Regions from separate parts of the Mesorhizobium dulcispinae genome, predicted to be linked through region 2. Evidence: riboswitches for the same ligand, from Rfam matches in the RefSeq annotation. Region 2 holds a riboswitch; the other holds the start of a gene.

Region 1 (15,892 bases), on a different contig from region 2:
CCGATCGACGTCTATAGCGCCATAGATGCTCATCCAGATGTCTTTCCGGAATGCATCGAAATTCTGGCCTCGGACCCTGAGGTGGGACTCATCCTAACGACCGGAATGTATGGAGCATACTATCTCAGATTTGAAGAGTCCCTTCGGGAAGCAGAGAATCTGGCCGCCGACCGGATCGTGACGTTGCAAAAGGCCACCGGGCTCCCACTCGTGTTTCATAGCTGCTATGCCAATTCTAAGCCAGAGAACCACGACATCCTGCGTAGAGGTGGGATGCAGGTGTTCAACTCGCTAGATTGGGCTGTAACGGGTTCCAAGGCGTTGTTTGAAAGAGCGAACTGGCTTTCTGAACAGGCTAGCCGCAAGAGCACCTTGGTTCCTGAGGTTTCGCAAGTTGCAGTTCCCAGCGGGCTTTCCGCTGAAACGAGCGCCCGCCAGATGTTGCAAAAGCTGGGCGTGGATACTGGTGTTTGGCGAGCCGCTGGCGACGCCGCGTCCGTGGAATCGGTGGTTTCCCAGTTCGCTACGCCTTGCGCAGTGAAGGTCGACTCGGCGGCTGTCGTCCACAAATCAGACGTCGGCGGCGTGCGCCTCAATATCACTGGAGAACTTGCGCAGCGTGCCGCAAACGGAATCGCGGATGCTATGGCGACCCACTCTCCCCCGGTAACGAACTTTGGCTTTATTGTCACGCCGATGGTGAATGGCGGTGCAGAGTTGTTCGCAGGGGCGACAAACGATCCAGTCTTTGGCCCGGTCATCCTGTTCGGCTCTGGGGGTGTGCTCGTCGAGGCAGCGGCTGACGTTAGTTTCCGCGCGGCACCATTTTCTCCAGACGATGCCTTGGAGATGATCGAGGAGACGCGTGTCGCGAAGATTCTCGATGGGTTCAGGAACTATCAAAAAGTAGACAAGCGGTTGCTGGCTGACTTCCTTTCCAAGGTGTCTCACGCCGTAATGAACATGAAAAACCTGTCAGAACTCGACATCAACCCCATCATAGCGAATGAAAGCGGGATCTATCCCGTCGACGTTCGGCTCGTCGGGAAATAAGCCGACCTCGCGGGGGAGTTACCCCCCCCCGACAAGAGATGAGTTGGCGGCGGCCTTTCTGTCGGCCGCCTCTTTCTAAGGCAAGTTTACTGAGAGAAAGGTCCAGCCCGTGTCCACCGGCTGTATATATCAGTCTTTTAGGCGCCGTGTTGGCAATCCCGACGGCGTTTCCGGCACCTGCGCCTATCAGTTTAGGACGGCGGCGGTCGTAGCATCAGCGCGGGAAGCCTCTAATCGCGGTTGGCTTTCGACCGTCAGGTCGAATCTCCAGGGCATAGTCGAATCCGGCGGCGAAGCGGTGCATGAAATGGGCATTGGCTGTCATCGAGGCCACGAACGCGGGTTCGCCCACCTCGCGCCCTTCTGGGAGGAAGTCAGCGACGTGAACGTAATGGCGATAGATCATAGTCTTGGCAGCGACACGTATCCGTGCTCCGGATCGGAGGCCTGATCCGGATGCCAGAGTTCGTTCGAATATTCGAGATGGCACCACGCGATGGTCTTCAGAACGAGAAGCGCCTGGTGCCGCTGTCTGAAAAGGTTCGACTCGTTGACATGTTGTCAGAGTGCGGCCTCCGAAAAATTGAGGCAACCTCCTTCGTGTCGCCGAAATGGGTGCCGCAGATGGCCGATGCAGCCGACGTGATGGCAGGCATCTACCGCAAGGCCGGCGTCGCATATACGGCACTGGTCCCGAACCTCAAGGGCTACGAGGCGGCCCGGGCAGCAGTGGTTAGCGAGGTTGCCGTCTTCGCGTCGGCCTCGGAAACCTTCAGCCGTCGGAATATCAACTGTTCGATCGCTGAAAGCCTAGAACGTTTTCAACCAGTGCTGGCCGCGGCTTCTGCCGATGGGATCCCGGTTCGAGGCTATGTCTCGTGCGTTACCGACTGTCCTTACGAAGGGTCGATATCGCCGGTGGCTGTCGCGAAGATTGCGACCGAACTCCTCAAGATGGGTTGTTATGAGATTTCGCTAGGCGACACCATTGGCCATGGTACGCCGACAACCATCGCAGCGATGCTGGATGCGGTGCTGAAAGAGGTGCCGTCCGAACGCCTTGCGGGACATTACCACGACACGAGAGCACAGGCTCTCGACAACATCTTGGTGAGTTTGGAAAGAGGTCTGCGTACCTTCGATGCCGCGGTCGGTGGTCTTGGTGGTTGCCCCTATGCCCCGGGGGCAAAGGGCAACGTCGACACTCTCGCGGTTGCCACTCTGCTCGCCACCCGGGGATATGAGACGGGTCTGAATTTGAAACACTTGGGCGACGCGGCCGGATTTGCGGTAAGCCTGAGAAGGGAATGATCATGAACTTCGAAACAATCCGCGTTACGACGGATGAATCTGCACTTGCCACGTTAACGTTGGCGCGGCCGGAAAAGCACAACGCAATGTCCGGGCAGATGATCGTCGAAATCGCAGCCGCTGCTGAACTCCTTGCTGGCGATGACACAGTACGAACTGTGGTGTTGACCGGCGAAGGCGACAGTTTCTGTGCTGGTGGAGATCTCAGCTGGATGCGGGCTCAAGCCGCAACGGCGCGTCCCGAGCGAATTGCGGAAGCGAGGAAGCTGGCAATGGCTCTTCGCGCGCTCAATGAATTACCCAAGCCGCTCATAGGCCGCATCAATGGCCAGGCTTTCGGCGGTGGTCTCGGCTTGATAAGTGTTTGCGACGTCGCCGTCGCTGTTGACACAGCAAGGTTCAGCTTCAGCGAGGTCAAGCTTGGCTTGGTTCCTGCTACGATTTCTCCTTATGTGCTGTCACGAATGGGAGAGGGGTATGCACGCCGGGTTTTCATGTCGGGAAAATTATTTGATGCCAACGAGGCTCGCGATCTCGGATTGATTTCGAAAGTCGTGCCGTCCAGTGGCCTTGATGAGGCGATCGAGGCTGAGGTTCGCCCCTATCGCGCAGCATCACCTCAAGCCGTCGCGGCCGCCAAGGGGTTGGCGCGCCGACTTGGCCCGATAATCGACGATGCTGTGATCGATCAGACGATTTCGCTGCTAGCAAATGTGTGGGAAACAACCGATGCCGCAGAGGGAATAGCCGCCTTCTTTGATCGCCGAAAGCCGCGATGGCAGGCGTAAGCCTTACCGTCGTTCCCATTCACAACGATGATTGTTGCGCTGCCGCTGCAGGTTAAGCCGCAGTTATCTCTCGCCTGTCAGAGCCAGTATTCTTTATCCTCTCACAACGGCCGAACCATCACGGGAGTAGAACATGAGAAAGATCTATGAGGACGCGGGCTCGGCTTTACAAGGCTTGCTGTTCGACGGGATGTTCATCGCCGCCGGTGGCTTTGGGCTGTGCGGCATTCCAGAGCTGCTGATCGATGCAATCCGTAAGGCCGGCACCAAGAACCTGACGATCGCGTCGAACAATTGCGGCGTCGATGACTTCGGCCTCGGCGTGCTTTTGAAGACAAAACAGGTCAGGAAGATGATCTCGTCCTATGTCGGGGAGAACGCCGAGTTCATGCGGCAGTATCTGAGCGGCGAACTGGAACTGGAGTTCAACCCACAGGGAACCCTCGCCGAGCGCATGCGGGCAGGGGGCGCTGGTATCGCTGGCTTCTACACCAAGACCGGCGTCGGTACGGTGGTTGCACAGGGCAAAGAGGTGAAGAGCTTCAACGGGGAGTATTACGTGCTGGAGACCGGCATCGTCGCCGACCTGTCGATCGTCAAAGCCTGGAAAGCAGACACGACCGGCAATCTCGTCTTCCGCAAGACAGCCCGGAACTTCAATCCACCGGCCGCTACCTGCGGCAAGATTTGCGTCGCCGAGGTCGAGGAGATCGTACCTGTCGGCAGCTTCGATCCCGATCAGATCCACGTTCCTGGGATTTATGTGCATCGCCTGGTTCAAGGCCAGCACGAAAAACGCATTGAACAGCGCACGACGCGTACGGCCGCTTGAAAGCAGAAGGAGACAGAGATGGCCTGGGATAGGAACCAGATGGCAGCTCGGGCTGCGCGCGAACTGCAAGACGGAACTTACGTCAATCTCGGAATTGGCATTCCGACACTGGTAGCCAACTACATTCCCGAGGGTGTCCAGGTGACACTGCAGTCGGAGAACGGTTTGCTCGGCATCGGCCCATTTCCAACCGAAGACGAAATCGATGCTGACCTCATCAATGCCGGCAAGCAGACGGTGACGGCGCTGCAGCATTCTGCCTTCTTTGACTCGGCCCAAAGCTTCGCGATGATCCGCGGCGGCAAGATCGCCATGGCGATTCTCGGCGCCATGGAAGTGGCTGAAAACGGCGACCTCGCCAATTGGACCATCCCCGGCAAGCTCGTTAAAGGTATGGGCGGGGCGATGGATCTGGTCGCCGGCGTCAAGCGGGTGATTGTGCTCATGGATCACACCAACAAGTCGGGTGAATCCAAGGTGTTGAAGAACTGCACCCTGCCTTTAACAGGAAAAGGGGTTGTGGACCGCATCATCACGAATCTCGCTGTTCTCGACGTTGTCGAAGGTGGTCTGAAGCTGATGGAACTCGCCGCAGGCGTTACCGACAGGCAACTGCGCGAGTCGACCGCCGCCACCATTGTCAACTGAGTCGCGCCTCATCGAACCTTGCCGAACTCACCAACGAACAGCGGAGGAGCTGTTATGACCAAATCCATCGTTATCGCCAGCGCCGTCCGTACCGCGGTCGGATCCTTCAACGGTGCATTCGCCAACACACCGGCGCACGAGCTCGGCGCCGCCGTCATCAAGGGCGTGCTCGAGCGCGCAGGCGTCGAGGCAGGCGAGGTCGACGAGGTGATCCTCGGCCAGGTCCTGCAGGCCGGCGAGGGCCAGAACCCGGCGCGTCAGGCGGCGATGAAGGCGGGTCTTCCGCAGGAGAAAACCGCCTGGGGCATGAACGAGCTCTGCGGTTCCGGTCTTCGTGCCGTGGCGCTCGGCATGCAGCAGATTGCAACCGGTGATGCGGATATCATCGTCGCCGGCGGCATGGAGTCCATGTCGATGGCGCCGCATTGCTCGCATCTTCGTGGTGGCGTGAAGATGGGCGATTTCAAGATGATCGACACGATGATCAAGGACGGTCTGACCGACGCCTTCTACGGCTATCACATGGGCATCACCGCCGAAAACGTCGCCCGCCAGTGGCAGCTCAGCCGCGAAGAGCAGGACACCTTCGCGCTCGCCTCGCAGAACAAGGCCGAAGCGGCCCAGAAGGCCGGGCGGTTCGCCGACGAGATCATTCCCTTCATCGTCAAAGGCCGCAAGGGCGACGTCACCGTCGACCAGGACGAATATATCCGCCATGGCGCAACGCTCGACCAGATGACGAAGCTGCGTCCGGCCTTCGACAAGGAAGGCACGGTCACCGCCGGCAACGCCTCCGGCCTCAATGACGGCGCCGCCGCCACCCTGCTGATGACCGAAGCGCAGGCTTCAAAGCGCGGCATCCAGCCGCTCGCCCGTATCGTGTCCTGGGCAACGGCCGGCGTCGATCCGCAGGTCATGGGTACGGGCCCGATCCCGGCTTCGCGCAAGGCGCTGGCGAGGGCCGGCTGGGCGATCGGCGACGTCGAACTGGTCGAAGCCAACGAGGCTTTCGCCGCCCAGGCCTGCGCGGTCAACAAGGACGTCGGCTGGGATCCCTCGATCGTCAACGTCAACGGTGGAGCGATCGCCATCGGCCATCCGATCGGCGCGTCCGGCGCCCGCGTGCTCAACACGCTGCTCTTCGAAATGAAGCGCCGCGGCGTTTTCAAGGGGCTTGCAACGCTCTGCATCGGCGGCGGCATGGGCATCGCTATATGCGTGGAAGCCATGTGAGGGAAGGGCAGTGTCATGACCGGCGCCGAGTATCGTCTCTGCAACGTATCGTTTGACCGCACAATCCGCGGCAAGGATACTCGTATCGAGCGTGAACTAGCGCTCGCCGTTATTGACCTCCTTGAAAGCAACAGTTTCATCCCGATAGGCCACGCCGGTGGACCCTACCGTCTCAGGATCGAAACAGCAGATGGGCGCTTGGCGCTGCATATCGCTGACGATGGCGGGAGGCATGTCGTAAGCCACTACCTGTCGATGACACCCTTCCGGCGGTTGCTCAGAGACTATAACCGCATTTGCGAAAGCTACTATGATTCTATGTGTCGCCCTGGTTTCGAAAGGCTGCAGGCGATCGATATGGGGCGGCGTGGCATCCACAACGAAGCGGCCGAGCTTTTGAGAAGACGTCTCGCAGCCAAGGTCAACATCGACCAAGATACCGCCCGCCATCTCTTCACCCTGATCTACGCTCTGATCATGCGCAATACGGATCATCGCATTCTGCTCAGCTGAACCCGCGCTGCCCTAATCGGAAACATCCCCTTATCGGGGTCGGTACCAGCCGATCCTTATTCGTGTGGATCGTCCACGCGAAGGCATGTGGACGCGTCAGCCTCGTTTTTATTGCGGAAGTGTCTCAATTCGCTGACGTTAAGCTGCGGCCAATTCAGCACTCGCGGTAGTCGAACTCATCGCCTACGCCCCGAGGGAAAAACGCCTGTCGCCGTTTGCGAATCTTCATGGTGTTGCAATTGCATTTGCTCTTAAATTGCATTCAACTGTGGCTCGGTAGCAGTGCATTCGCTTATGCGTCTCGATCCGCACACATCCACTGCCCTACGAGAGAGGATTTATTCTTTACAAAAGCAACTTGCGGCGGCCAATGACACTCATTCACCAAATTTCGACTTTTTCTGCTCAAGATTACACAAGCCTCTGTCAGGCGGCGCCTGAGTGCCCGAGAGAATAGCATTGTTGAAGTTCAAGGGACTTTGACGATTAGCGCTCCGTCATCCTTACGCAGTCCCGGTGTGGCTCGCCGATGTACAATTGGCGCGGACGGCCGATGCGCTGTTCGGGATCCTCAATCATTTCGTTCCACTGCGCGATCCAGCCGACGGTGCGGGCGAGCGCGAAGAGTACGGTGAACATGGTGGTGGGGAAGCCCATCGCCTTCAGCGTGATGCCCGAGTAGAAGTCGATGTTCGGATAGAGCTTCTTCTCGATGAAGTATTCGTCGGTAAGCGCGATACGCTCCAGCTCCATGGCAACCTGCAGAAGCGGATCGTCCTTATGGCCGAGTTCGCCGAGAACTTCATGCGTGGTCTTCTGCATGATCTTGGCGCGCGGATCGTAGTTCTTGTAGACGCGGTGACCGAAGCCCATCAGGCGGAACGGATCGTTCTTGTCCTTGGCGCGGGCGATATATTCCGGAATACGGTCAGCCGAGCCGATTTCCTGCAGCATGTTGAGCGCTGCTTCGTTGGCGCCGCCGTGAGCCGGGCCCCAGAGGCAGGCGATGCCAGCCGCGATGCAGGCGAACGGGTTGGCGCCCGACGAGCCTGCGAGGCGGACGGTCGAGGTCGATGCGTTCTGCTCGTGGTCGGCGTGCAGAATGAAGATACGGTCCATGGCCCGCGAGAGCACCGGATTAACGACATATTCTTCGCAGGGAACGGCGAAGCACATGCGCAGGAAGTTCGACGCGTAGTCGAGATCGTTCTTTGGGTAAACGAAGGGCTGGCCGATATGATACTTGTACGCCATGGCGGCAAGCGTCGGCATCTTGGCGATCATGCGCAGGCTGGCGACTATGCGCTGGTGCGGATCGGTGATGTCGGTCGAGTCGTGATAGAAGGCCGACAGCGCGCCGACGCAGCCGCACATGACGGCCATTGGATGCGCATCGCGGCGGAAGCCGGTGAAGAAGCGGCTCATCTGCTCATGCACCATGGTGTGGTGCGTGACGCGATAGTCGAAGTCCTTCTTCTGCGCGGCCGTCGGCAATTCACCGTAGAGAAGCAGGTAGCAGACCTCAAGGAAATCGCCATGCTCGGCGAGCTGCTCGATCGGATACCCGCGATGCAGCAGCACGCCTTCGTCGCCGTCGATAAAGGTGATCTTGGACTCGCAGGATGCCGTCGAGGTGAAGCCCGGATCATAGGTAAACATCTTCGTCTGCCTGTAGATCGAACCAATATCGACGACATTCGGGCCGACCGATCCTGCTCGAACCTTCAACTCGACGCTCTGGCCGTCAACTTCTACAAGCGCGTTCTTATGATGCATAATTTCTTCCAAGTTGGCGGCGCGACAGCTGCGTTTTGTCGGCTTTCGAAGGAGTTCATCTGTTGGGTAAATGGCATTTCGGCAGCCATTGCCGTCACTTCGCCTTTGCGAAACAGGGACAATGTCGTTGCGCAAATTCCATCTTACGAAATGCGGCTCAGGCGGTGATAAAGGTTCGAGTATTTCAACACTTCAGGCTTGTCCTTGATTTCCTGTAGGTAATGGCTGATCGCGACTCGGATGAGCTCGAAATCCTCCTGCGAAAACACCGCCCGAGTACGCTCAGATTGACTTGATTGGCTCTTGTCTTTTTCTTCCGGCATAGTTTCCTCCATTGAGGAGAGGGGAGCTACGGCGCCCCCGCTCTGAGGATCTAAATGACTTAGGCGGCGAACTGATTCATGGTGTTGTGGGCGCCACCTGCCTTCAGGGCTGCCTCTCCGGCGAAGTAGTCCTTATGATCGTCGCCCATGTCGGAGCCAGCCATGTTCTGGTGCTTAACGCAGGCGATCCCCTGGCGGATTTCCTGCCTCTGCACATTGGCGACATAGCCGAGCATGCCCTGATCGCCGAAATACTCTTTGGCCAGATTGTCGGTCGAAAGTGCTGCGGTGTGATAGGTCGGCAGCGTGATCAGGTGATGGAAGATGCCGGCGCGCTTGGACGCGTCGCGCTGGAAGGTTCTGATCTTTTCGTCGGCCTCGTGCGCCAGATCACTGCCATCATACTGCTCGCTCATGAGCTTCGCCCTGTCAAAGCCGGAGACGTCTTTGCCTTCCTTCTGCCAGGCATCGAAAACCTGCTGACGGAAATTCAGGGTCCAGTTGAAGGAGGGCGAATTGTTATAAACCAGCTTGGCGTTTGGGATGACCTCTTTGATGCGGTCCATCATGCTGGCGATCTGTTCGACATGCGGCTTTTCGGTTTCGATCCACAAAAGATCCGCGCCATTGTTTAACGCATTGATGCAGTCGAGAACGCAACGATCCGCACCGGTGCCGTCGCGGAACTGGAAAAGGTTGGAACGGAGACGCTTGGGCCGCAGGACCTTTGAGCCCCGGGTAATCAAGATATCGCCGCTTGCCGGCTGCTGGCCGGTGACGTCATCGCAATCGAGATACGAGTTGTAGAGGTCGCCGATGTCGCCGTCACTGACGCTGAAGGCGATCTGCTTGGTGAGACCGGCGCCGAGTGAATCCGTGCGGGCGACGATGATGCCGTCATCGATGCCAAGCTCAAGAAACGCGTAGCGGCACGCGCGGATCTTGGCGACGAACTCTTCGTGTGGGATGGTGACCTTGCCGTCCTGATGACCGCATTGCTTTTCGTCAGAGACCTGGTTCTCGATCTGCAGCGCGCAGGCGCCGGCCTCGATCATTTTTTTGGCCAGCAGGTAGGTTGCTTCGGCATTTCCGAAGCCCGCATCGATGTCGGCGATGATGGGCACGACATGTGTCTGGTAATTGTCAACTGCCTGCAACAGCTGCTGCTCGCGCGCCTGGTCACCTTCAGCCCGCGCCTTGTCGATGTCACGGAACAGCATACCAAGTTCACGCGCATCGGCCTGGCGCAGGAACGTGTAGAGTTCCTCGACTAGCGCCGGCACGCTTGTCTTCTCATGCATGGACTGATCGGGAAGCGGACCGAATTGCGAGCGCAGTGCTGCGACCATCCAACCTGAAAGATAGAGATATCGCCGCTCTGTCGTACCGAAGTGCTTCTTGATCGAGATGACCTTCTGCTGGGCAATAAAGCCGTGCCAGCAACCGAGCGACTGCGTGTATTGGCTCGGATCCTTGTCGTAGGACGCCATATCGCGGCGCATAATGGAAGCAGTGTAGTGCGCAATGTCGAGGCCGGTCTTGAACCGGTTCTGGATCCGCATGCGGGCGACGGCCTCGGCCGTCAGTCCGGTCCATTCGGCTTTCCTGGCGATGAGGCTCTGGGCTTCTTGAAGATAGTTGGCATACGACATGGTATTCTCCCGCTGCGTTTGGCGCACTGCAATAACGGGCGCCGAGGGAAAGCTGGAGACCTTTCGGTGTTACGCTGTGAAACTTTACAAAGCGTTTCTGTAATGCTGTAAGGAATGTATGGAAAAGAACGGCGTTTACCTCGGCCCGCGCCTTAGGCGATTGCGAAAGGATCTCGGCCTCACCCAAGCGATGATGGCATCCGATCTCGAAGTGTCGCCTTCCTATGTCGCATTGATGGAGGGCAACCAGCGGCCGGTCACTGCCGAAATCCTGCTTCGCCTGGCCAAGACCTACAAGATCGACATGTCGACCTTGGCCGACGACAGCCGGCCCGAACTCATCGCGCGACTACAGTCGACTATTAAGGATCCGATTTTCGCTGATATTGACATGTCTCCGTTGGAGGTTGTCGACGTGCTCAGCAGCTTTCCGGGTTTTGTGGAAGCCATGCTCCGTCTTTATACCACCTACAAGGAGGAGCAGCTCGTCCTTGCCGACCAAAGGCAGCTCGCATTTGACAAAGGATTGGATGAGGCCGCGGATCCGGTGTCTGAGGTGCGCCGGTTCCTGGTCGCTCGACGAAATTGCTTTCCGAGCCTCGATATTGCTGCCGAAAAACTGGCCGCGGCTGTGGCGGAGTCGGGGAGTCTCGCAGCCTATCTCATGCAGCGGCATCATCTACGGGTCAGGCGGATACCAACAGAGATCATGCCGGGCTCCGTGCGCCGGTTGGATCGGCACAGGCGCGAGGTGCTTCTTGACGACGCCTTGGACATTGCAAGCCAGAATTTTCAGCTTGCCCAGCAACTCGCCTATCTCGAGTTCGACGACGACATTGCGTCGTTGGTGCAGGAGGGAAACCTGACGACCGAAAACGCGCGGCGGCTAGGTCATCGCGCCCTTGCTGGATATTTCGCAGCCGCGGTCGTCATGCCATACACCCGATTTGCAAAGGCAGTCGAAGCGCGCCGCTACGACGTCGAGGCGCTCGCGCGGCAGTTCGGAACGAGCTTCGAGCAAACGGCTCATCGCCTGACGACTCTTCAAAAGCCAGGACAGGAGCGAATTCCATTCTTCTTCATCCGGGTGGATGCCGCGGGCAACGTTTCCAAGCGTCTCGACAGTGCGAACTTTCCCTTCGCGCGGCATGGCGGCGGGTGTCCGTTATGGACCCTGCACCAAGTGTTTTCGTCGAAGCGGACGGTGGTAACCCAGTGGCTGGACCTGCCGGATGGCCAACGGTTCTTCTCGATTGCGCGAACCGTAAGCTCAGGGGGAGGGGCATTCGGAGTTCCGAGGGTGGACCGGGCCGTGGCGCTGGTCTGTGATGCGAGCCATGCCGAGCGGCTCATATATTTTCAACATTATTCCCAGCCAATTGTACCGACGCCAATCGGCATTACCTGCCGACTTTGCCAGCGCGAAGGTTGCACCTCCCGGTCCGAGCCTCCAATCGGCCGACAAATTATGCCCGACCACTACCGCCGCACTGACGCTCCATTTGGGTTTTCCGCCTAAACACTCGCATGCAAAGTGCAGAGGGGAGAAAGTTCAAGCCGGTCACTCGGCCTTGAGGATTTGCGGCAAGAGACCGCGCACAAATTGTGAATGCCTGCGAAGCCTGGAAGCGACCGGCGAGGGGTCATTTGGTGCAACGTTTCAATCCGAATTGCTAAGCGATCTTAATAGTCGCTGTCGTCTTTCCAGATTCCACTCTGCAGCGCGAATAGCTGCGCGTTTCAAATTCAGAGAGATTATGATCCTTTTGTTTCAATATGGGGCCCACAATCCAGTGTATCGCTGCGAAACAGCATCTATAAATTGGTTGTTCAACAGGCTGTACGGGAGAGATCGGTCTGGAGCCGGCGCCGACGGAGCAACCCCCCAAGGAAACTCTCAGGCACAAGTGACCGTACAGTAGGACAATCTGGAGAGAGGCGCTAATGCGCCCACCGAAGGGGAAAGCCCGGCCAGTCGTCGGACTAAGCTCTCAGGTAAAGGAGACAGATTTGGGGATGCCGCAGGTCGGTCGGCTTGCACCCACTGTTCTTTCTGGAGATCCAAATGACGAAGATAGTTGTGATTGGCGCCGGCATCACTGGCGTCTCGACTGCCTATGCCCTTTTGAGCCAAGGCTATGATGTAACTGTCCTTGAGCGCCAACGCTACGCGGCGATGGAGACTTCGTTCGCAAATGGTGGGCAGTTGTCAGCGAGTAACGCTGAGGTTTGGAATCACTGGTCGACAGTGATCAAAGGCATCAAGTGGATGCTCAAGGCAGACGCTCCGCTGCTGATGAATCCTGCGCCGAACTGGCATAAGTACAGTTGGCTAGCCGAATTCGTGTCAAATATAGCGAAGTACCGCGACAACACCATTGCGACTACGCGACTGGCGATCGCCGCTCGGAAGCATATGTTTGAGATCGCGGATCGCGAAGGCATCGACTTCGATCACGTGGCGCGCGGCATTCTACATATTTACTGGGACAAGGCAGGTTTCGATCATGCGGCGAAAGTGAATGGCATGCTCAACGAGGGTGGGCTCGATCGGCGGCCAGTGACGCCAGAAGAGATCGCGTCTATCGAGCCTGTATTGCATGGAAAATTTTACGGCGGCTTTTTCGCGCCGTCGGATTCGACGGGCGACATTCACAAATATAGCACCGGTCTTGCTAGAGCGTGCGAGAGGTTGGGGGGAATTTTTGAATACGACGCGCTGGTTGATCGTATCGATCGCCGCGACCGCTTCCGTTTGTCGTACGCGGCTCACAACGGAGCGGAAAAGGCAGTCGAGCAGGTCCTGGAGGCCGATGGTATTGTCGTCTGTGCGGGCTCTGCAAGCCGTCAATTCGCGGCAATGCTCGGCGATCGCCTGAACATCTATCCGGTCAAAGGGTATTCGATAACGGTTAACCTTGAGGATGAGCGCGCCCAGTCGGCCGCGCCTTGGGTCAGTTTGCTTGATGACCGGGCGAAGATCGTTACCAGCCGACTTGGTGATAGCCGCCTGCGCGTTGCGGGCACGGCTGAATTCAACGGCTACAACCGCGACATCCGAGATGATCGGATCAGGCCTTTGGTTGACTGGACCCGCGAACTGTTCCCGGGAGTAAACACGAACCGGGTCGTTCCGTGGGCCGGTTTGCGCCCAATGATGCCGAATATGATGCCCCGCGTTGGCAAGGGACGCGCGCCGGGCGTCTATTACAACACGGGACATGGACATCTCGGCTGGACCTTGTCCGCTGGCACGTCCGCCGTTCTGGCAGAGATCGTAGCAGAGACCCTTCCGGTGAGATCCCGCCGTGCCGCGTAACATGGAGCGAAACATGAAAGGCGCATTTCGCTCGCCCGTCGTTGAAGCTGAAGGGCTGGTCATCGCTCGGGAATTGTATGATTTCATTTGCGACGAGGCACTGCCGGGCACCGGCATTGAGAACGCAAGATTCTGGGCCAACTTTTCGGCTATCATTCAGGATTTGACACCGAAAAATCGAGTACTTCTCGCCAGGCGCGACGAGTTCCAAGCAAAACTGGACGGCTGGTATCGCGAGCACGGTGCGCCGGTCGACATACAAGGCTATGAAACTTTTCTGCGTGACATCGGTTACCTCTCGCCGGAGGGGCCGGATTTCTCCGTCTCGACAGCCAATGTCGACGCCGAGATCGCGACGATCGCCGGACCGCAGCTCGTCGTGCCGGTGATGAATGCCCGCTATGCTCTGAATGCCGCCAATGCCCGCTGGGGCTCGCTCTATGACGCCCTTTACGGCGCCGATGCCATTCCGGAGACGGACGGGGCCGAACGTGGCAAGGGCTACAACCCAAAGCGCGGAACCAAGGTCATTGCCTGGGCGCGCGAATTGCTCGACGCGAGTGTGCCGCTCGCTTCCGGCCGCTGGAGCGATGCAAAGTCTTTTTCCGTCGACGGATCCGCACTGGCGGTCACGCTGATGAGCGGAGCGAAAACCGCGATCGCCGATCCCGCCCAACTTGCGGGCTATGTCGGCAATGCCGCGGCGCCCTCCGAAATCATCCTCAGCCGCAACGGTCTCCATGTTGTCGTCGTCCTCGACGCGACGACACCGATCGGCATGGCCGATGCGGCCGGCATCTCCGACGTCCTCCTGGAATCGGCGATCACGGCAATCATGGACTGCGAGGATTCGATCGCCGCCGTCGATGCGGCGGACAAGGTCGTCGTCTACCGCAACTGGCTCGGCCTGATGAAGGGCGACCTCGAGGAGGAGGTCGCCAAAGGCGGCCGTACCTTCACCCGCAAGCTAAATCCAGACCGCGCTTTCAAGGCTCCGAACGGCACGGCGCTGGCGCTTCCCGGTCGTTCGCTAATGCTGGTGCGCAACGTCGGCCACCTGATGACCAATCCGGCGATCCTCGACAGCGACGGCAAGGAAGTGCCGGAGGGCATCATGGACGCCATGGTCACGGCGCTGATCGCCTTGCACGATATCGGTCAGGGTGGCCGTCGCATGAACTCCCGCGAGGGATCGATGTATGTCGTCAAGCCGAAGATGCACGGCCCCGAAGAAGTCGCCTTCGCTTGCGAGATTTTCACGCGTGTGGAAAAGGCCCTCGGCATGCGCGCCAATACTACGAAGATGGGCATCATGGACGAGGAGCGCCGCACGACGGTCAATCTCAAGGAATGCATCCGTGCTGCCCGCGAGCGTGTCGTATTCATTAATACCGGCTTCCTCGACCGCACCGGCGACGAGATCCATACCTCGATGGAAGCCGGCCCGATGATTCGTAAGGGCGACCTGCGCCAGGCGGCCTGGATCTCGGCCTATGAAAACTGGAACGTCGATATCGGCCTCGAATGCGGGCTCTCCGGCCATGCGCAGATCGGCAAGGGCATGTGGGCAATGCCCGATCTGATGGCGGCGATGCTGGAGCAGAAAATCGCCCACCCGAAGGCAGGCGCCAACACCGCATGGGTCCCGTCGCCGACTGCCGCGACGCTGCATGCGACGCACTACCATCGTGTCAAAGTTGCTGACGTTCAGGCAAGCCTGAAGAGCCGCACCCGCGCAAAGCTCTCCGACATCCTGTCGGTGCCCGTCGCGGTTCGTCCGAACTGGACGCAGGAAGAAATTCAGCGCGAGCTCGACAACAACGCTCAAGGCATCCTCGGCTACGTCGTGCACTGGGTCGATCAGGGCGTCGGCTGTTCGAAAGTGCCCGACATCAACGATGTCTGCCTGATGGAAGACCGTGCAACCTTGCGCATCTCCTCACAGCACGTGGCCAACTGGCTGCATCACGGCATAGTCAGTGAAGCGCATGTCGTCGAGACCATGAAGCGCATGGCGGCGATCGTCGACCGTCAGAATGCCGGCGATCCGAACTACCAGCAGATGGCCGGCCGCTTCGACGAATCGATCGCTTTCCAGGCCGCGCTGGACCTAGTGCTCAAAGGCCGCGAGCAGCCGAACGGTTATACGGAGCCGGTGCTGCATCGTCACCGGCTCGTTGCAAAATCAAAAGGAGAATGGAATGGACAGGCTTAACCTCGACTGCGCTAACGCGTCGATAGAGAAATCCTTTTCTTTTGCAGCGGAGAAAGGTTTCAAACCGCTGAGCGTCGCCGTGCTCGACGCCGGCGGGCATTTGCTTGCGTTTCAGAAACAGGACGGCGCGTCGATGCTCCGCTTCGAGATCGCCTTTAGCAAAGCTTGCGGTGCTCTGACGGTAGGCTTCGGCTCACGTTGGCTTGAAAAAAGCGCGTTGGAACGCCCC
Region 2 (15,902 bases):
GCCGCGCGAGAAGCGCTGGCGGTAGAGCTGGCGCCCGCGCGCGACCTCGACCTCGAGATGGTCGGACAGCGCGTTGACGACGGAAACGCCGACGCCATGCAGACCGCCGGAGGTCTCATAGACCTTGGAGTCGAACTTGCCGCCCGAATGCAGCGTGGTCATGATGACTTCGAGCGCCGGCTTCTTGAATTTCGGATGCGGATCGACCGGGATGCCGCGGCCATTGTCGGTGACGGTGAGAAACCCGTCGGCCGAAAGCTCGACGTCGATGAAGGTGGCATGGCCGGCGACCGCCTCGTCCATCGAGTTATCGATGACTTCGGCGAACAGGTGATGCATCGCCTTGTCGTCGGTGCCGCCGATATACATGCCTGGACGGCGCCGCACCGGCTCCAGCCCCTCCAGCACCTCGATGTCGGCGGCGCTGTAGCTCTCGCTGCCGTCACGGGCGGCGGTCGAACGCTTGGCGGCCTGCACGATCGGATCAGCGGCGCGCGATGGCGTGCGCACTGGCTGTGGCTGCTGCTTTTCCAGGTCGCCGAAAAGGTCGTTTCTGTCGTCCATGCTGGCCCTAGGGTTGGGTACTGCGAATCACTCCTCGATACTGCCACGCTTTTGGCGGGCGAACGAGGTTCCTGTTCCGTTCAGGGATCAAAGTCTCTCTTATTCTAAAACCATTCGATAACCAAGCCGCCGGAAATAGGGCGGTCCCCGCACCTTTGGATTCCTGATTCTTTAACATTAACGCCTAGCGTGAGCCTCAACGACAAAAGACCACGGGGCATCAGGGGTTTCGGCGTGAGAGGCAGGGCCATAACCATGATCGGCATCGCCGCCGTTTTCGGCGCGATCTCGATCTTTGCCGCGGATTTCTGGGTCAAAAGCCAGGCGAAAGCCCAATCCGAGCAGAAGGTGGCGTCGATCGTGGCGCCGCAAGAGCCGAAGGTCGAGTTCAAGACCATCGTGGTGGCGAATGCGCCGCTGCGCTACGGCACGCAGCTCGACCGGTCGCAACTTACCGAAATCCCGTGGCCGCAGGATTCCCTGCCGCAAGGCGCCTTCCCGACCATCGACAAGCTGCTTGCCGAAGGCAGCCGCGTCGTGCTGTCGCCGATCGAGGTCAACGAGCCGGTGCTGCTGACGAAGCTGTCGGGGCCGAACGGCCGCGCGACGCTTTCCAACATGCTGTCGCCCGGTATGCGGGCCGTCACCATCCGCACCGACGAGATCGCCGGCGTCGGCGGCTTCATCACGCCGGGCGACCGGGTCGACGTCGTCCTGACGCGCGATGCCGGCGAAATCCAGGAAGTGTCCAAGAACGCTCAAGGGGCAGCCGGCTCGACGGTCACGTCCGAAATCGTCGTCTCCGACGCCAAGGTGCTTTCGGTCGGGCAGGGCGCGGACGAACGCAAGACCGAGCCGCAGATCGCCAATTCGGTGACCCTCGAGGTGACGAACGAAGGCGCGCAGAAGGTGGCGCTTGCCCGCACCGTCGGCACCTTGTCGCTGTCATTGCGATCCGCCGCCGATGCCAGCGCCAGCGGCAACGGGCTTACCACCATCTCCTCCTTCGGCGGTTCGGTTGCTGCGAGCGCTGAGGCAAGCGCTGCCTCGCTGGTCAATGCGGTGGCGAAGGAGCCGGAAGAGCCAAAGTTCAAGACGGTGATCGTGTCGCGCGGCGAGAAGGTCGAGGAATACAAGGTTCCTTCCAAGCCGGCCGAGGGAGACGTCGTTCCTGCCAAGGAACAAGAATAATTGCCGGTGGGGACCGGCCGGGGACGGGATAATGCCTGTGTTGAATAAATATCGGACAACGAGAGGGCTGCGCCTTCTGCGTGCAATGGCTGCGGGCGCCTTCCTGGCCGCCGGCATGCTTGCCTTCGGGGCGCCGGCCCAGGCAAACAACGACGTCGTCTACGTCTCGGCGACCAGGAATGCCTCGATCAAAGTCGCCAAGGGCAAGCCGAAGACGATCATGACGAGCGCCGCCTTCTACCAGATCGTCATCGGCGATCCGGAGATCGCCAACGTCAACCCGCTGACCGACAAATCGTTCTATGTGCTGGGCAACAACCTCGGCACCACCGGCATCGCGCTGTTCGACCAGAACAAGCAGCTCGTCGGCACCATCGACGTCGAGGTGACGCTGGATACCGACCAGCTCGCGAACACCATCCGTGCCAGCGTGCCGGATGCCAATATCAGGGTCGGTTCGGCCAACGGCCGCGTGGTGCTGTCGGGCGTGGCCGACGATGCGGTGGCGGCCGACAAGGCGAGCAAGATCGCGTCGCGCTTCTCCGGCAACGAGGAGGTGATCAACTCGGTCAACATCTCGTCCTCGCAGCAGGTCCAGCTCAATGTCCGCTTCGTCGAGATCAACCGCCAGGCGGGACAGGACCTCGGCGCCAAATACGGGGCCAACTTTGCGCTCGGCATCGGCGGCCGCGACGTCATCATCGATCCAGGCACCGTGCCGACGGCCGGCACCGGCGAGATCATCGGCCGGTTGCTCTCCAACGGCGTTTCGATCGACATCGCCATCAAGGCGCTGGAAGAGCGGGGTCTTGCCCGGCGGCTGGCCGAGCCGAACCTGATCGCCCGCTCGGGCCAGACGGCGAGCTTCCTTGCCGGCGGCGAGTTCCCGATCCCGGTTTCCGAGGACAATGGCAAGATCAGCGTCACCTACAAGAAATACGGCGTCGGCCTTGATTTCACGCCGACCGTGCTCAAGGACGGGCTGGTGAGCCTCGATATCGCGCCGGAAGTGTCCTCGATCGACCCGTCCGCCTCCATCGAAGTCAGCAGCGGCATTTCCATTCCGGCCTTCATCGTGCGCCGTGCCAAGACGTCGGTCGACCTCAAGAACGGCCAGAGCTTCATGATCGCGGGCCTTTTGCAGTCGCAGAACGACATCACGACCTCGCGTTTGCCGGGGCTCGGCAAGCTGCCGGTGCTCGGGCCGCTGTTCTCCTCGAAGTCCTATCAGCGGCGCGAGACCGACCTGGTGATCATCGTCACGCCCTATCTGGTCAAGCCGGTCGACCCGTCGAAGAAGATGGTCGAGCCGACCGACGGAACGCGGCCTGCAAGCACGGCCGACTACTTCCTGAACAACACCGAGGAAGTGAGCGGCTCGGCGCCCAAGCGCCCGCTGGCCTTGGCCGACGGCAGCGCGGCGCGTCCGGTGGCCGCAACGACATCCGGCCATTTCCTCGATCTGCCGAAGGACTGAAGCCATGCGTCTGGTTCCTTGCATCGCTCTGCTGCTCGCCGGCGTCCTCGCCGGTTGCACCAGCGACGACTATGTGCGCACCGAAGGCGTGACGCCGGCTGCCGGCAACGCCCAGGCGTCCAACACCGTCATGCAGATGGTCGACCCCTGGCAGTACGGCGTCCAGAAAACCAGGCTTTTGGTGCCGGCTCAGAGCACGAGCTCCACGGCCACTGCCGTCGGCGCCAAAGCCGGCTCGACGCCGGACTCAACGACGTCGGCATCGACGACATCAAACTGATGGGCTGACGACATGGCATCCGGCACCAAGACCAAGAAGATCCTGCTCGTTTCAACCGACCGGGCGTTTTCGCAGGATACGCGAACGGCTTTCGCGGCCTCCGAGGTCATCGAGCTTTTGACGGTCGAGAAAAGCGTCAACGAGCTTCGCGGCGAAGTCCAGGAAACCGATTTCGGCGCCGTCATCGTCGACATGGATGCGGCCAAGCTCGAGGAGATCGAGTCGCTGCAGCGCATCATGCGCCGGCTGGAAGGCCGCGTTCCGGTGGTTGTCGTCACCCAGGAATTCAATGCGGCGGCCGTGCGCATCCTGGTGCAGCTCAAGGTCGCCGACTTCCTGGTGAAGCCGATCACCACCGCCGACCTGGTGCGCTCCGTCATCCGCGCGCTGCAGGGGCCGGGGCGAGAGGAAAACACCGAGTCGCAGATCTACACCTTCATGCCTGCCGCCGGCGGCGTCGGCACCACCACGCTCGCCCTGCAGACGGCCTTCCAGCTGCATCATTCGGTGACGCGCGGCGCCTCGACCTGCGTGGTCGACCTCAATTTCCAGCAGGGCGCCTGCGCCGAATATCTCGACCTCGAGCCGCGCTTCGACATCACCGAAATCGAGAACCAGCCCGAACGCCTCGACCGGCAGCTGCTTGACGTCATGCTCTCCAAGCATGCGAGCGGGCTCTGCGTGCTGGCGGCACCCACGCGCCCGTCGGAAATGCGCTCGTTCAAGACCGATGTCGTGGTGCGCATGCTCGACCTCGTGTCGGCCTATTTCGACAATGTCGTCATCGACATGCCGCGCACCTGGTTCCCGTGGACCGAGACGGTGCTGCTCGGCTCCAACAAGCTCTATATCGTGGCCGAGATGACGGTGCCTTGCCTGCGCCACACGCAGCGTCTCATCCAGGCCATCTACGAGACGGCCGGCAAGGAAGTGAAGCCCAACGTCATCGTCAACCGCTTCGAGCAGAAGATGTTCGACAGCGGCATCAAGCAGGCCGACGTCCAGGACATTCTCGGCGAGCATTTCGTCGGCGGCATCTCCAACAACTACCGGCTGGTGCGCGAGGCCGTCGACCGCGGCGTGCCGCTGCACGACATCGATCCCAACGCCAATGTCGTCAACGACCTGAAGAAAATCATCCTGCCTGAGGAGGCGGTGACGACGACGGCAAAATCGAAGTCGCTGTTCGGCCTCGGCAAAGGCCTCTTGAAGAGGAAAGCGGGATGAGCAGCCGGTTCTCCAACCTGCAGAATCGCGACGCCCGTCCGCAGCGGCCGCCCGACCCCGCGCCGGTGACGCATCATGCCGTGATCATCCCGACGACCCGGAAGCCGGCGCCGCCGAAGCAGGAGGCCGCACCCGCAAAGAGCGCCAACAAGGTGCTCGACGCGCGCGTGCGCATCCACCGCATGCTGCTCGAGGAGATCAACCTTGTCGCGCTGGAGCGGCTGCCCAAGGACGAAATGCGCCGCCAGGTGCATGAGTTCGTCTCGGAAAAGACCCGCCAGGAGCGGATGGCAATCAACACCGCCGAGCTCGACGCGCTGGTCGACGACATCGTCGACGAGATGGTCGGCCTCGGCCCGCTGGAGCCGCTGCTCAAGGATCCGGAGATCAACGATATCCTGATCAACGGCCATCAGAACTGCTTCGTCGAAAAGCGCGGCAAGCTGCAGCAGGTCCACATCCCGTTCAAGGACGAGGCGCATCTGCTTCGAATCATTAACAAAATCGTCGCGGCGGTTGGTCGCCGCGTCGATGAATCGCAGCCGATGGTCGACGCCCGCATGCTCGACGGCTCGCGCTTCAACGCCGCCATCCGGCCGGTCGGCGTCGACGGGCCGCTGGTGTCGATCCGCAAATTCTCCAAGAACAAGCTCGGCCTGCACAAGCTGGTCGAGTTCGGCGCCATCACCCAGAACATGGCCGAGGTGCTGGCGGCGGCCGTGCATGCCCGCAAGACCACGATCATTTCCGGCGGCACCGGCACGGGCAAGACGACGATGCTCAATGCGCTGTCGGCCTTCATTCCCGAGGACGAGCGGCTGATCACCATCGAGGACGCAGCCGAGCTGCAGCTGCAGCAGCCGCATGTCGCGCGCATGGAAACGCGCCCGGCCAATATCGAGGGCCATGGCGAATTGAAGCAGCGCGACCTGGTCAAGAACGCGCTGCGCATGCGGCCCGACCGCGTCATCCTCGGCGAGTGCCGCGGCGAGGAAGCCTTCGACATGCTGCAGGCGATGAACACCGGGCACGAAGGGTCGATGGCGACCATCCACGCCAACACGCCGCGCGACGCCATCTCGCGCCTCGAGCAGATGCTCGGCATGACCGGCATGCCGATGACGGTGCAGTCGATCCGCAGCCAGATCGCCAGCGCCCTCGACATCATCGTGCAGCTGACGCGCCTGTCGGACGGCAAGCGCAAGGTGACCAGCGTCGCCGAGGTGACGGGCATGGAAGGCGACGTCATCCAGATGCAGGAGATATTCCGCTTCGTGCGCACCGGCATGGAGGCGGACGGCAAGATCATCGGTCATTTCGAGGCAACGGGCATCCGCCCGCGCTTCCTCGAGGACCTGCGCAACATGGGCATCGAATTTCCGGGCAAGTATTTCGAACCCGGCCGGCCGCAGGAGTAGCCGGTGCTCGAGGGATTCGGCCCGATCTACGCCGTCTACGCCGCGGCGGCGCTCACCGGCATCATGATCGCCGAAGGCTGCTACCTGCTTTATGCCGGCCGCAGCGACAAGCGCACGGCGATCAACCGCCGCATGAAACTGGCGGAGAACAAGATCAGCCAGGAGCAGGTGCTGATCCAGCTGCGCAAGGAGCGCGGCGTCGAAGGCGGCAGATCCCTCTTCTCCTTCGACCGCTTTCGCGACCTGCGCACGCAGTCCGGTATGGTCATGCCGCTGCCGAAGTTTCTGACAATCACCTCGGGCGTGGCTTTCGCGCTGGCGCTTTTCGCCATTTGGTATGGCCTGCCTTTGCTGTTCGGACTGGGCCAGTTGGTCGTGCTGCTGCCGGTCCTGCCGGTGATGACGTTGCGTTTTCTGCGCAAGCGCCGGCACAAGCGCTTCGGCGTGCAGTTGCCGGAGGCGCTGGAGCTGATCACGCGCGGCCTCAAAGCCGGCCACCCGGTGCCGGTGGCGATCTCGATGGTGGCGCGCGAGATGGCCGATCCGATCGGCACCGAGTTCGGCGTCGTGGCCGACGAGGTGACCTATGGCTCCGATCTGGTTTCGGCGCTCAACAACCTGTTCGACCGGGTCGGCCACGAGGACCTGCCGCTGTTCGTCACCGCCGTATCGATCCAGAGCAGTTCCGGCGGCAATCTGCGCGAGATCCTGGACGGGCTGTCGTCGACGATCCGCGAGCGCGGCAAGCTGCGGCGCAAGGTGCGAGCGATTTCGACCGAGGGCCGCATGTCGGCCTATATCCTGACCGCCGTTCCGGTGCTTCTATTCACGGCCATCATGGTGCTGATGCCGCAGTTCTACCGGGAAGTGTGGGGAGTACCGAAGACCTGGTACATGCTGGGCGGCTCCGTCCTGTGGCTGCTGCTCGGCAATGCCATCATGTTCAAGATGTCGAATTTCAGGTTCTGAGATGGAAGACATCATCCGCTTCCTCGCCTCGCTCGCGCCGACCTCGCTGATGCCGGTGGCGGCGCTGCTGCTGGTGATGGGCGGCGGCGCGGTGGCCTGGCCGCTGGTCGTCGCCAAGGGCGATCGCAACGAGGTCAAGCGCCGGCTGAAGGTCGAGGTGGCGCAGCCGGTCGAGCAGGCCGAGCCGGCGCCCAGGAAAAACACAAACGCCGTGCGCGAGAAGGCGGTGAAGCGAGCGCAGGAATTCTACGCCAAGAGCGATCCGGAGAATGTCGCGCGGTTGCGCATGAAGCTCATCCAGGCCGGCTACATGGAGCCGCGCGCCGTCGGCATGTTCTTCCTGATCCGATTTGCCACGCTGGTCGGAATGGCGCTTGGCGCGTTCCTGGTCAACCAATGGGGTGCCAGCGCCGAATCGACCATGACCAGCCGCTGGACCTTCGTCATCCTGTCGGGTGCGGCCGGCTATTTCCTGCCGGGTCTGGTGCTGACGCAGAAGGTGCGGGAAAAGATGCGCGAATACCGCAACGGCTTTCCCGACTTCATGGATCTGATGATCGTCTGTTCCGACGCCGGCATGAGCATGGAGGCCGGCATCGAGCGCGTCTCGAAGGAACTCGCCAAGACCTATCCGTCGCTCAGCCAGAACCTGCAGCTGGTGTCGCTGGAGCTCAGGGCCGGCCGCAGCCTGGACGATGCGCTGAAAGCGCTCGCCGACCGCCTCAGCCTCGACGAGGTGCGCTCCTTCGCGACGCTGCTGCAGCAGTCCAAGGAGCTCGGCACCAGCCTGTCGGGCGCGCTGCGCGTCTTTTCCGACGAAATGCGCCACAAGCGCATGTCGCTTGCCGAGGAGAAGGCGCATGCCTTGCCAGCCAAGATGTCGGTGCCGGTGACGGTGTGCATCCTGCCGGTGGTGCTGATGATCGCCATTATTCCGATCGTCGTGAAGCTGACCTCGCACTAGGGATTCACGTGAGGCCAGCCTGAACCTGAATCCAGGCAGTGCTCAGGGACGCTAGTGGTTAACGCATCCTTTGCGCGCAACTGGAATTTAGCTGCATTTCGGCACCGAAGCTTAATCGCTGTCCTGTACAGTCGTTGCTGAAGAACGACCCGACAAATCGGGCGATGGGGCAGGGGCATGCGTCACAGACTTCCCACGGCAGCGGCGGCGTTGGCAGCCGTCTTGATGATCACCGGCTGCACGACCAACAACAACAACAACGTCGACACCACCAAGACCACCGCGATTCAGCCGACGGCCAAGGACGTCAGCGCCGCCGACCTGGCGGAGGGCAAGGCGCAGTTCCGCGAGGCGAATTTCGGTCTTGCCGAGCAGCATTTCCGCAAGGCGGTGGAGCTCAAGGCCGACAATGCGGAAGCCTGGATGGGGCTTGCCGCTTCCTATGACGAGCTCGGCCGCTTCGACTTCGCCGACCGCGCCTATGCCCAACTGCTGCGGGTCGCCGGGCGCAAGCCGCAGATCGTCAACAATATGGGCTATTCGCAACTGCTGCGCGGCAACAAGCAGAAGGCTAGAGCCTTGCTGCTGGAGGCCAAGGCCCACATGGCCGATCCGACCGTGGTCGACGCCAATCTGGCACTGCTGAACAAGAGCTAGAGCCTATCGGGCTTGGATTGAATCGTTCCGCCCGAATTCCCCGGCCGCCGGCCGAACGCCGTTTCAGCGAAACGGGACAAGTTCCACCCGGTACAATTTCCTGTTTGTCGATTGGCGAAATCAAAGCGACAGGGCGGAATTTCCGGCGGCGGACGCATGCCTGTCAGCCGGCTTACCAGGTGTAAAACGTCCGGCGAATGTCGTTTTTCGCGCGATCGCCTCGCGCTCGTGCAAAAGAACTGTTTCAATATAAACCAAAAATTTCTAGTCTTCGCGTCTGCCGGGTGCAGTAGTGGATGCTTTGTAAACCTTGTCCGAAGGTTGGCTCGAAAGGTTAGCTGAAAACGGTATCAGCGAGCCGCCGTTAACCTAGAATGCAGCGTCACAGACGACTCCCAAGAGGCGGCGGCTCAACAATGTTGGATTTTAGTTCGCTCCTGCTCGCGGCGGCGCTGTCGGGCACGTGCCTCAGCATCACCATGCTGGCGATCTGGCTGACCGCTCCGCAGGCGCGCTTCGTGCTGACGGTGGCGTGCGGCATCCTCGTGCTTGTCGCGCATGTCGTTCTGTTCTGGCAATACACCAAGGAACCCAACCCCTGGCTCTGCCAGGCAGTGCTGGTGCTGCTCAGCCTGGGGTTCCTCATCATCTGCATGTCGGCGATGCAATATCTCGGGTTTCGCAACTATCGCCGCCCGATTTTGCCGACGCTCGCTGCCATGCTCGCTTGCGCTGCTTTCACCTATCTCGGTTTCGACGGCATCGGCTTCCAGATCACTTACGCGGCCGTAACGGCGCTGCTCGCCGCGATCGGAACGATGTTCTGGATGAAGGGAGATCACGACCGCCGGATTCTGCTGGTCGTTTCGTTCCTCAGCGGCGCCTGTGGCTTGTCCTTCGCGCTGTGCGGCCTGGTGCTGCTGGTGCAAGGGCAATGGGTTCTCGGTGCTGCGCCCGACAACTGGGCGGAGCGGTTGAACACCGTCGTCGCGGTTGCCTGCATGACCGGCCTCGGCGCGCTGACGCTTTCGCTGCATCATCTGCAGGCGCAGATCGAGCTCAAGGCCGAGACCATGACCGATCCGCTGACCGGCCTGATGAACCGCAGGGCGCTCGGCGAGCTTTACGGCGATCGCAGCTTCGGTCCGTTCATGGCGATCGCGATGTTCGATCTCGACCATTTCAAGACGACCAACGACGTCTTCGGCCATCCCGTCGGCGATCAGGTCCTTTGCCGCTTCGCGGCGGTGATCAAGAAATACGGCAGGGCCGGTGTCGACGCCTTCCGGCTGGGCGGCGAGGAGTTCGCGCTCGTCATGTCGCGCATGACGCCGGAAAAGGCGCATGACATGGCAAGCAGGATCGGCGTCGCCTTCGGCACCGAGATCGTTCCGACCCATCGCGGCCCGTTGCGCAGCAGCGTCAGCGGCGGTATGGGATTTGGCGCCGCCGATGGCCGATCCCTGGACGAGGTGCTGGCCGAGGCCGATGCCGCGCTCTATGCCGCCAAGCGCGCCGGGCGGAACCGCGTCATCGCCCAACCCAAGGAGAGCCAGCCCGATGGCGGGCCGGCCCGGAAAACCGCCTGAACGACTACTCGGCGGCGCCGAGATATTCCGTCAGCGGCGGGCAGGAGCAGACAAGGTTGCGGTCGCCGGCGACATTGTCGATGCGCGACACCGGCGGCCAGTATTTCGCCGACAGATCGGCGTCACCCGCGGGATAAGCTGCCTCGAGCCTCGAATAGGGATGCGTCCATGCACCGGCCAGCGCCTCGGCGGCGGTGTGCGGAGCGTTGACCAGCGGGTTGTCGTTGAGCGGCCATTCACCCTTCGCCACCTTTGCCGCCTCGCTGGCGATCGCAATCATCGCTTCGCAGAAACGGTCGAGCTCGCGCTTAGGCTCCGACTCGGTCGGCTCGACCATCAGCGTGCCGGCAACCGGGAACGACATGGTCGGCGCATGGAAGCCGTAGTCGATCAGGCGCTTGGCAATGTCGTCGACGCTGATGCCGGCGCTTTCCTTCAACACGCGCGTGTCGAGGATGCACTCATGGGCGATGCGATCGCTCCGGCCCTTGTAGAGCAGCGGGAAGTGCGGCGCGAGCCGAGTCGCCACGTAGTTGGCCGAAACGATCGCCGTTTCCGTCGCCTGCTTCAGGCCGGAGCCGCCCATCATGCGGATATACATCCAGGTGATCGGCAGGATGGATGCGCTGCCGAAAGGCGCGGCCGCCACGGCATGTGCCGAGCCTTCCGTGACATGGCCCGGCAGATAGGGCTTCAGATGCGCCCTGACGCCGATCGGGCCGACGCCCGGGCCGCCGCCGCCATGCGGGATGCAGAAGGTCTTGTGCAGGTTCATGTGGCAGACGTCGGCGCCGATGTCACCGGGGCGGGCGAGACCGACCAAGGCGTTGAGGTTGGCGCCGTCGAAATAGACCTGGCCGCCATGCTCGTGGATGAGGGCGCAGAGATGGCGCGCGCCTTCCTCATAGACGCCATGCGTCGAGGGATAGGTGAACATCAGCGCAGCGAGGTTCTTGGAATGCTCGTTGGCCTTGGCCCGCATATCGTCCATGTCGATATTGCCGTCGTCGGTGCAGCGCACGACGACGACGCTCATGCCCGCCATCGCAGCACTTGCCGGATTGGTGCCATGCGCGGAAGACGGGATCAGGCAGACGGTGCGGTGGCCCTCGCCACGCGCGCGGTGATAGGCGCGAATGGCGAGCAAGCCGGCATATTCGCCCTGGCTGCCTGCATTGGGCTGCAGGTTGACCGCATCGAAACCGGTGATCTCCGACAGCCAGGCCTCCAGATCGCCAGTCATGGCGCGGTAGCCCTCCGAATGGCTGGCCGGCGCGAAGGGATGCAGGTTGGCGACGCTCGGCCAGCTCACCGGCATCATCTCGGCGGCGGCATTGAGCTTCATGGTGCAGGAGCCGAGCGGGATCATGGCACGGTCGAGCGCGAGGTCCTTGTCGGCCAGTCGCCGCAGGAAGCGCATCATCTCGGTCTCGGAATGGTTCTCGTGGAAGACCGGCTGGGTAAGGAACTCCTTACCGCGCGGCTTGCCCGGCATGGAGCCGGCCTCCGCCGCGCCGGGCTTGGCGCCGAACAGTGCCGCGATCGCCTCGAGGTCGGCTTCCGTCGACGTCTCATCGAAAGCGATGCTGATCTTGTCGGCATCGATGATGCGCAGCAGCCGGCCGGTCTTTTCGGCAGCGGCGGCTATTGCCCCGGCCTTGCCCTTCACTTCGGCCGTCACCGTATCGAAGCGGTGTGCGCCGAGGACGGCTACGCCCGCTGCCTTCAGCCCCGCTGCAAGGCGGTTGGCAAGGCTGTGGACGCGCTCGGCGATCGCCTGCAGGCCGGAGGGGCCGTGCCAGATCGCATAAGCCGTCGCCATGTTGGCGAGCAGCGCCTGCGCGGTACAGATGTTGGAAGTGGCCTTGTCGCGGCGGATGTGCTGCTCGCGCGTCTGCAGGGCGAGGCGATAGCCGGGGCGGCCCATGGTGTCGGTCGACTGGCCGACGAGGCGGCCGGGCATCAGGCGGGTCAGTCTGTCGGAGACGGCGCAATAGGCGGCGTGCGGGCCGCCAAAGCCCATCGGCACGCCGAAACGCTGCATAGGACCGACGGCGATGTCGGCGCCGAGCTTGGCCGGCGCATCCGTCAGCGTGAGCGCAAGCGGATCGGCGATGAACACCACCAGCGCGCCGGTGGCGCGGGCCTTCTCGATCGCCGCCTTGTGGTCGCCATAGACGCCGAAGGTGTCCGGCCAGGAGACGAGCAGGGCGGCGGTGTTGTCGTCGATGGTCTCGCCGTCAACTTCGATGCCGAGCGGTTCGGCGCGGGTGCGCACGACATCGAGCGTCTGCGGGTGCGGCGTGCCGGCAAGCGCCACCTTTGTGCGCTTGTCGCGGTGATGGCGCAGCGCGATGCCGACCGCTTCGGCGACTGCAGTCGCTTCATCGAGCAGCGAGGCCGAGGCCACCGGCAGGCCGGTCAGCTCGGCGACCAGGGTCTGGAAGTTAAACAGCATTTCCAGCCGGCCCTGGCTGATCTCGGCCTGGTAGGGCGTGTAGGCCGTGTACCAGGCCGGGTTCTCGAACATGTTGCGCTGGATGACCGGCGGCACAAAGACGCCGTGGTAGCCGGCGCCGATGAAGCTCTTCAGAACCGTGTTCTTCGCCATCATCGCCGACAATTCGGCTAGCGCTTCGGCCTCGCTCGCTGGAGCGGGCAGGTTGAGCGGCAAGTCCAGGCGGATCGATCTCGGCACGGCCTGGCTGATCAGCGTCTCGACGGACGGAACGCCGATGGTGGCGAGCATGGCCCTGACATCGTTGACGCTGGGGCCGATGTGGCGGGCCGAGAAAGGAATGGGGGCTGCGGTCATTTCTAAAATCCTGGTGTCAGCCGATATGGGCTTTGTAGGCGGCCTCATCCATGAGGCTGTCGAGCTGGCTTGCGTTGGAAAGCTTCATCTTCCAGAGCCAGCCGTCGCCGGTCGCCGCCGAATTGACCAGCGAAGGGTCGGACGACAGCGAGGTGTTGGCTTCGGTGATCTCGCCGTCGACCGGCGCGTAGACGTCCGACGCCGCCTTGACGGATTCGACGACCACTGCGGTGTCGCCCTTGGCGAGCTTGCGGCCGATTTCCGGCAGTTCGACAAAGACGAGATCACCGAGCTGCTCCTGCGCGTAGTCGGTGATGCCGACGGTGGCGACGCCGCCTTCGATGCGCAGCCATTCATGGTCTTCAGTGAAATAGGTGTTTGCCATCGGGAATTCATCCTTTGCGGTAGCGATGTGGCGTGAAGGGGAGCGATGTGACGTCGACCGGGATTTTGGTCCCGCGGACATCGGCGAACAGTCTGGTGGCGGGCTTGGCCAGCGCGGTGTCGACGTAGCCCATGGCGACCGGATGGCCCGTCGAGGGGCCGAAGCCGCCCGAGGTGACGTGGCCGGCCGGATTGCCGTCAGCGTCGACAAGTACGGCGCCGGCGCGCACCGGCTGGCGACCGTCGGGCTTCAGGCCGACACGCTTCTGCGACGGGCCGCGCTCGAGGATCGAGCGCAGTGCGTCGGCGCCGATGAAATGACCGGAAGCGCGGACCTCCTTGGGGATCGCCCACATCAAGCCGGCGCTGGCCGGGTCGATCTCGGGCGTCAGGTCCTGGCCGTGCAGGCAGAGCCCGGCCTCGAGCCTGAGGCTGTCACGGGCGGCAAGGCCGATCCATTGCACGCGCTCGTCCTGCAGCAGCTTCGCGACGAGATCGCGGGCGTCCGCCTCGGGCAGCCCGATCTCGAAACCGTCCTCGCCGGTATAGCCGGAGCGGCTCATGAACCAGTTTTGCCGGGGCTCGACGCCGTGCATGAACAGCAGCGAGCCGGTTTCGATGCCGGCCCGCGCGAGGGCCGCCCAGGCGTCCGGTCCCTGGATCGCCAGGAAAACCCGGTCGAGCGGTTCGACATTGGCGTCGAAATCCGCGGCCAGCGCGTGAAGATGCTTTTCGTCCTCGACGGCGTTGCCGGCATTGGCCACCACCATGAAACGGTCATCGCCAAGGCGCGTGACGATCAGGTCGTCGATGATGCCTGCCGCCTCGTTGAGGAAGAAGGTGTATTTGGATTGGGAGATTTCCAGCGCCCCGGCGTCGAACGGGCAGGCGCGGTTGAGAAGCGCCGCGGTGCCCGGGCCGCTCACCTCGAACAGCTTCATATGCGAGATGTCGAACAGGCCGGCATGCTCACGCGTGTGAAGGTGTTCCTTCATCACGCCCGCCGGATAGGTCAGCGGCATCGACCAGCCGGCGAACGCGCCGAAACGCGCGCCGGAGGCGTTATGCAGATCCTCGAGGGGTAGGTGTTTGGTGTCTTCGCCGATCATGTCTTCTCCAGAGTCGCACGCGATCGACCGCCATTGGCGGCCCATTCGGTGCCCCTCTGTCTGAAGCCTGAGAGACTCGCGCCCCGTAACTCTGTCGGCAGCGCTTACACCTTCGGCGCGGGAAGATTCCCGACTTTCCAGAGTTGTCTTTCCCGTCCACGGTTCTTTTGCCTGAGAGATTTCGGGCGATTTCCCCTTCGGCGACAGCTTTCGCTGTTCTCTCCCGCAAACAGGTGGGACTCAGTCGCCTGAGTCCCCGACGCGTCATCCATAGCCCGTCGGCGACACCTTGTCACCTCCCAGCGACATCCAAAGCGCGCGGATTTCGCTGCACACCTTCGGGGCGATATGCATTGGCCGACAAGTCTTCGCTAACCACGCCATTTGCCGGTTTCTCAAGATACTTCTGATATGCCTGTCGAAACGACGCACCAAGTTCGCCGGCAGCAGGCGAAGGGCAGGGACGGCAATGGGCGAATTGATCATGAGCGCTCCGGTGGCGGAGCTGACCTCCAAGAACCGCATCACGGCCGAGGACGTGGCGATGCTGCGGCGCGAAGTGTTCGCGGACGGCGTCGTGAGTCAGGGCGAGGCCGAGGCGCTGTTCGCGCTCGACCAGACGGCGCGCGACAAGTGCCCGGAATGGGCGCCGTTCTTCGTCGAGGCAGTGACCGACTACATCGTCCGCCAGGAAAAGCCGCAGGGCTATATCTCCGAGGAGAATGCCAACTGGTTGGTCCGCACCATCTCGCGCGACGGCATGGTCGACAGCCGCACCGAGCTCGAGCTGCTTGTGCATGTGCTGGAGGAGGCGAAGTCCTCACCCAGCCAACTTTCGGCCTATGCGCTGGAACAGGTCGCCAACGCGGTGATCGACGGCAAAGGCCCGCTGATGCTCGGCGGTGACCTCGTGCCGGGGTTGATCGCCAGGGCCGAGGTCGATCTCCTGCGCCGCATCCTTTATGCCTTTGGCGGCGACGGCAACATCGCCATCACGAAGGCAGAAGCCGAAATCCTGTTCAGGATCAACGACCGGATCGCGGCAGCCAGCAACGATCCCTCCTGGAACGACCTCTTCGTCAAGGCGATCGCCAATTACGTCATGTGCTCGGCCGGCTACGAGCCGCCGACGCGCGAGGCGGCGCTGCGCCACGAAACCTTCCTCGATCATGCCGAGCCGGAGATCGGCGGTTTCTTCAGCCGCATGGTGTCGGGTGGACTCGCCGGCATCCTGGGAGCCTATCATTCGCCTGGCGAC

Evidence for each region. A riboswitch is a leader RNA that binds a small molecule or an ion and turns the genes downstream of it on or off. The one in region 2 is predicted to bind glycine.
Region 1: another riboswitch for glycine. It lies ahead of RFN30_RS31725 (D-amino acid dehydrogenase); the one in region 2 lies ahead of gcvT (glycine cleavage system aminomethyltransferase GcvT).

The regions. Positions count from the first base shown of each region.
Region 1 is NZ_JAVIIY010000037.1:2,374-18,265, forward strand. Features, by position in the region: gene RFN30_RS31670 (acetate--CoA ligase family protein) at 1-1,053, shown strand, start outside; gene RFN30_RS31675 (hydroxymethylglutaryl-CoA lyase) at 1,510-2,364, shown strand; gene RFN30_RS31680 (crotonase/enoyl-CoA hydratase family protein) at 2,364-3,152, shown strand; gene RFN30_RS31685 (CoA transferase subunit A) at 3,286-3,984, shown strand; gene RFN30_RS31690 (CoA transferase subunit B) at 4,003-4,632, shown strand; gene RFN30_RS31695 (acetyl-CoA C-acetyltransferase) at 4,687-5,865, shown strand; gene RFN30_RS31700 (UPF0262 family protein) at 5,881-6,378, shown strand; gene gltA (citrate synthase) at 6,865-8,154, opposite strand; gene RFN30_RS31710 (hypothetical protein) at 8,298-8,477, opposite strand; gene RFN30_RS31715 (isocitrate lyase) at 8,537-10,129, opposite strand; gene RFN30_RS31720 (helix-turn-helix domain-containing protein) at 10,248-11,648, shown strand; glycine riboswitch at 11,963-12,053, shown strand; gene RFN30_RS31725 (D-amino acid dehydrogenase) at 12,195-13,448, shown strand; gene RFN30_RS31730 (malate synthase G) at 13,462-15,663, shown strand; partial or broken gene RFN30_RS31735 (GlcG/HbpS family heme-binding protein) at 15,650-15,892, shown strand, end outside.
Region 2 is NZ_JAVIIY010000012.1:179,202-195,103, forward strand. Features, by position in the region: gene parE (DNA topoisomerase IV subunit B) at 1-564, opposite strand, end outside; gene cpaB (Flp pilus assembly protein CpaB) at 799-1,755, shown strand; gene RFN30_RS24275 (type II and III secretion system protein family protein) at 1,841-3,232, shown strand; gene RFN30_RS24280 (hypothetical protein) at 3,237-3,512, shown strand; gene RFN30_RS24285 (CpaE/TadZ family protein) at 3,525-4,739, shown strand; gene RFN30_RS24290 (TadA family conjugal transfer-associated ATPase) at 4,736-6,157, shown strand; gene RFN30_RS24295 (type II secretion system F family protein) at 6,221-7,126, shown strand; gene RFN30_RS24300 (type II secretion system F family protein) at 7,128-8,090, shown strand; gene RFN30_RS24305 (hypothetical protein) at 8,268-8,747, shown strand; gene RFN30_RS24310 (diguanylate cyclase) at 9,164-10,336, shown strand; gene gcvP (aminomethyl-transferring glycine dehydrogenase) at 10,341-13,151, opposite strand; gene gcvH (glycine cleavage system protein GcvH) at 13,168-13,536, opposite strand; gene gcvT (glycine cleavage system aminomethyltransferase GcvT) at 13,544-14,644, opposite strand; glycine riboswitch at 14,794-14,880, opposite strand; gene RFN30_RS24330 (hypothetical protein) at 15,114-15,902, shown strand, end outside.